2 regions of the Psychrobacillus sp. FSL H8-0484 genome follow, and region 2 is predicted to be linked to the other one. Evidence: riboswitches for the same ligand, from Rfam matches in the RefSeq annotation. Region 2 holds a riboswitch; the other holds the start of a gene.
The links. A riboswitch is a leader RNA that binds a small molecule or an ion and turns the genes downstream of it on or off. The one in region 2 is predicted to bind preQ1.
Positions count from the first base shown of each region.

Region 1 (2,494 bases), 3.1 Mb from region 2:
ACCTTGTCCCTCTTTTGCATGCTGACCACTCGTGATATAAATTGTTTTACCAGCACTTAAATTGTTATTTGGAAATGTATATACTTGATTACCTTCTATAGAAACAAGTTTCCAGTCTTTTAAATTCACCGTTTTGTTTCCTGCATTTGTTATACCTACGATTTCTTCCTGTACGTTTTTACTTGAAATCACTACTGGTGTGATGGTTACAGCTGTCTCTTCTATTTGTTCATCAGGACTATTTTGCGTGGAAATAGTATAATCTACGCCATTAGTTTTAACTATAATATTTCCTACCTCTGCCGTCGCATAGACCTGGGACTTTATATTTTTTATTCGATTTACCACTTCTTTCTGTGGATGACCATAGGAGTTATCTTTACCATAACTCAAGATTGTAACTTTAGGTTTAACCGCACGAATAAAAGCTTCCGAAGTACTGGTATCTGAGCCATGATGACCGGCTTTCAAAAAAGTAGATTCCAAGTAATACTGATTTAGCATACTATTTTCTACTCCAATATCCGCGTCTCCCGTTAAAAGAAATGAGATCTTTCCATATTGCACTTTCAAGACGATTGAAGCTTCATTATTGTCATTGGAATTCTCCCCAGCATTCAACACATTGATCTCCATAGTAGAATCTAAAGGAATCGTATCCCCTTTCACTGGCACTATAAAAGGAACTTTCTTATCACCTATAAGCTCTAACATTTCCTCATATGTCTGTGAAGTATGTACTCTTCCTGAATCCACAAAGTTTTTAACAGAAATGGAGTTCAACACAGAAAGTAGTCCACCAATATGATCCGCATCCGGGTGAGTAGCAATAACGTAATCTAGTTTGTCTACTCCTTGACTTTTTAAATAGGAAACGACCTGCTTACCAGCATCCTTCTTCCCACCATCGATGAGCATGTTTTTGCCTTCCGGAGATTGAATAAGTATAGAATCTCCTTGTCCAACGTCAATAAAATGGACACTCATTTCTTTCCCAACATTTTCTTTAGTTGAAGATGTCTCCACTTTCGACCCTTGGTTTTCTGTTTGCGTTTCTATCGCGCAACCGAATGTCATAAAAATCATCATTGTAATGATGGAGGATAATATATACTTCATTTAAAACCTTCCTTTTTGGTTACCGCTCTTATTTTAACATAGTTATTTGCTAGTAGATTTCTAATTCCCTTGACAGTTTCTCGTCCCTGTCATAGAATTATCAATTGTGAATATAGCGTGGTTCGAGAACCTCCCACGTAAAAAAACTAAGGAGAAATGAATTATGAAAATCAAAACTATTGCAACAAGCGGGATTATTGCTGCTTTATATGTTGCAGTTTCCTTATTAGTGGCGCCATTTGCATTTGGTGCAGTACAATTTCGTATAGCCGAAATGTTTAATCACCTTGTGGTATTCAACAAGAAATTCTTTTTTGGGATTTTACTCGGTGTGATTATAACTAATATGTTTTCCCCAATGGCTGCTTATGACCTTATTTTTGGGGTAGCACATACTGTTATTTCGTTATTAATTACCATATTTGCAGCGAAATTCATTAAAGGGCAAGTTAAACAAATGGTATTTAATACGATAGTGTTTACGTTTATGACGTTTATCATTGCATTCGAATTAAACTTAGCGTTTGATTTACCTTTCTTCTACACATGGTTAACAGTAGCAGCAGGTGAATTTGTTGTATTAGCAGTCGGCATTCCTCTTATGAGTGCTTTAAATAAACGATTAAACTTTAAATCATTAATCTAATCGTAGAAAAAGTACCAACTTCTAATTATCCGAAGTTGGTACTTTTTTGTTAGGATGATACTTAATTTAATTTGAAATCGGAAACAATATCTTGAAGTTTTTCGGACATTTCTGCTAATGCACGAGAAGCAGACGTCATTTCAATCATGGAAGCATATTGTTCTTCTGCCGCTGCTACTACATTTTGTGTATAGCTAGTTGACTGTTCCGTAACGTCTTTTGTTTTTTCTACTTCATTAACAAGAACTTCTGTATTACTACTAATTTCTTGGATTTCTGATGTAATAAATGATAGTTTATTGTTTATCAAGTTTACATCAACTGCAATTGTTTCAAATGTTTTCCCAGCATTTGTAACATAATTCATACCAGTCTCGATGACAATTTTCCCTTCATTCACAGTATGAACAGTATCTTTTGTATTCATTTGAATTTCACCAATTAAAGTAGAAATGTTTTTAGCAGCATTACCTGATTCCTCCGCTAATTTTCGTACCTCATCTGCTACTACTGCAAATCCTTTTCCGTGCTCGCCTGCGCGTGCTGCTTCAATTGCCGCGTTTAAAGCAAGTAGGTTTGTTTGCTCTGCTATCCCTGTAATTACATTAATGATTTCACCAATCTCGTTCGATTTACGTTCTAATATTAGCATCGCTTCTGTAGTTAGAGTACTTTGGCTATTGATTTGGTTCATTTGTTCCACAGTTTGTGCAATTACTTCATTTCCCG
Region 1 is NZ_JBBOSZ010000001.1:3,426,064-3,428,557, forward strand. It holds gene MHH81_RS16870 (MBL fold metallo-hydrolase) at 1-1,119, opposite strand, end outside; PreQ1 riboswitch class I at 1,231-1,275, shown strand; gene MHH81_RS16875 (QueT transporter family protein) at 1,283-1,765, shown strand; gene MHH81_RS16880 (methyl-accepting chemotaxis protein) at 1,827-2,494, opposite strand, start outside.
Region 1: it holds a riboswitch for preQ1, as region 2 does, so the genes downstream of both, MHH81_RS16875 (QueT transporter family protein) here and queF (preQ(1) synthase) in region 2, are expected to answer to the same signal.

Region 2 (2,494 bases):
TTTGTCTCAGCTTACATGCCGGACATTCCCCACAACCATCTGCTATTACACCGTTATAGCAGGTCAACGTTTTTTCCCGAACAAACTCCAGCGCCCCGAGCTGATCAGCAAGCTCCCATGTTTGTGCCTTGTTCAGCCACATTAGCGGTGTATCGATCACAAAGGTATCGTCCATGGATAAATTTAATGTTACGTTTAAGGATTTTACAAAAATATCTCGGCAATCGGGATATCCGCTGAAATCAGTTTCACACACGCCAGTCACGATATGCTTGGCTCCCACTTGGCTTGCTAAAACTCCGGCAAAGGAAAGAAAGAGCAAATTACGGCCAGGCACAAAAGTCGAGGGTAGTCCACCTTCTTCTCCGTCTTCTACCGCTATGTCTTCTCGTGTCAATGCATTCGGAGCAAGCTGATTCAAGAGTGACATATCCAGTATGTGATGCTTGATACCGAGTTCCTTGGTTATCTCCTTCGCACATTCAATTTCAAGACTATGCCTTTGACCATAATCAAAAGTCACTGCCTCAATCTCTCCAAAACGTTCTTTTGCCCAGAACAGACAAGTCGTACTGTCTTGACCTCCGCTAAATACAATGATTGCTTTCTCCTGCTTCATCTGTAAAAACTCCCTTATCATGAAAAAACAGCATCCTAAGAAAGAATGCTGTTTTCTCCTTAGTTTTTTAAAGAGGGTAGCTAAAAACCTCTTCCTTCATATGACTGACTATTCAATTCCTCGTTTATCGATTATCTATTTTTTCTGGATAAAGATCATGATTCATCAAACGATAATGAGCCATCTCTTCGTATTTCGTACCCGGCTTCCCATAGTTACACCATGGATCAATGGAAAGTCCTCCACGTGGAGTGAATTTCCCCCAGACCTCAATATACCTTGGATCAAGTAATTTAATTAAATCGTTCATGATGATATTTACACAGTCTTCATGGAAATCCCCGTGATTTCTAAAACTGAATAAATATAATTTTAGTGATTTACTCTCTACTATTTTTTGATCCGGTACGTACGAGATGTACATAGTTGCAAAATCAGGCTGATTCGTAATCGGGCATAAACTAGTAAACTCTGGACAATTAAACTTCACAAAATAATCCCGATTGGAATGAAGATTATCCACTGACTCCAATACCTCTGGTGCATAATTAAAAGAATACTGTACTCCTTGATTCCCTAACAGGGTTAAATCTTTTAAACTTTCTTCATGATTTCGGCTAGACATAAAAAAAACCTCCTAATAAAATGTTTCCCAACACTTTATCAAGAGAGGCATCTGCAACTGTTCTATAAAACAAATAGGATAAAAAACATAAAAAAAGCCACATCCAAATATGGACATGGCGAATAGTCATGTATCCATAGTTTTTTATAGAGGGTATCAGCTATGAACCTCTCCCGATCATTCGGGTACCTATTCATAATATAGAATACTTTCGAAAACGTCAATTAGACATTTATGTAGATTACTAGAAGAAATGTCTAGGAAATGCCGATATGAGTTTGGGAGTTTAGGACCTAGATTAAAGTAATTTAGATCGATAATCTCTTTTTTAAGAGATTATCAACATTTTTAAAATTTCCTTCTAAATTTAGGTATAAAATCGAAATAGATTTCCTATATTGGTAATAGAATACGAGATTCAAGGAGGAATAGAAATGAAGAGTCCAATAGATTTACCAGAACTATTACCAGAAACATTAGAAGAGTTATTGAAACTATTACTACAAACGATTGTCGCATAGGGAGAGATTTTAGATTAATAATGAACCTTGGAAACATAGAAAAGTAGATATTTCTACTTGTGTCAGGTAGAGATATCTACTTATTCATTATGCTCCAACATCTCCCTCACTCTCTCCTAAAAAACTTTTTATCATACGAATGGTACAACAAAATAGCTCTTGCAAGCGTTTTGGTCCAACACTATGTTTTACAAACTCTTTTTCTAACTCTTCACGGTGCACAGTTAATAGTTGTAAAAGCTAGGTTTACAAAAAATGTTCAGCAGTCTTCACAATCAAATCTTTAGAGTTCAATAAATCTAAAGGTTTTTCAAATTCTATTACCGTCCGTTCTTTATCGTTCGGTGCATTATTTAAAATAATGAAGTTCCGATTTTTTTCGAAGTATACTCGCATGATCCACTTGCGAATACTGTCGTCAATAAGGATATTGAAATAACTCTTATTATCTCTATAGAATATTCTCTCCGAGTCAAACACTCCGTTTAATATAACTTTTGTGATTGAAAAGCTTTCTAGTTCTTCATGTGTTGTGATTATTTCTGGGAATTCACGGACTTCCTCCTGCTCTTCTTCAATGACAGGTTTATTTTCATTCGTAGATTTTAGTGCGGCACTTAATTTGTCATTTACTTGTTCATTCACAATTTGTTTTAAGCCTCTTGCTATTATTGGAGTGAATTTTTCTAGAGTCGTTTTAGTTTTTACACCGTCGTAAATTTGATTTAC
Region 2 is NZ_JBBOSZ010000001.1:325,059-327,552, reverse strand. It holds gene queC (7-cyano-7-deazaguanine synthase QueC) at 1-619, opposite strand, end outside; PreQ1 riboswitch class I at 673-716, opposite strand; gene queF (preQ(1) synthase) at 744-1,244, opposite strand; PreQ1 riboswitch class I at 1,375-1,421, opposite strand; gene MHH81_RS01635 (hypothetical protein) at 1,643-1,765, shown strand; gene MHH81_RS01630 (type I restriction endonuclease) at 2,012-2,494, opposite strand, start outside.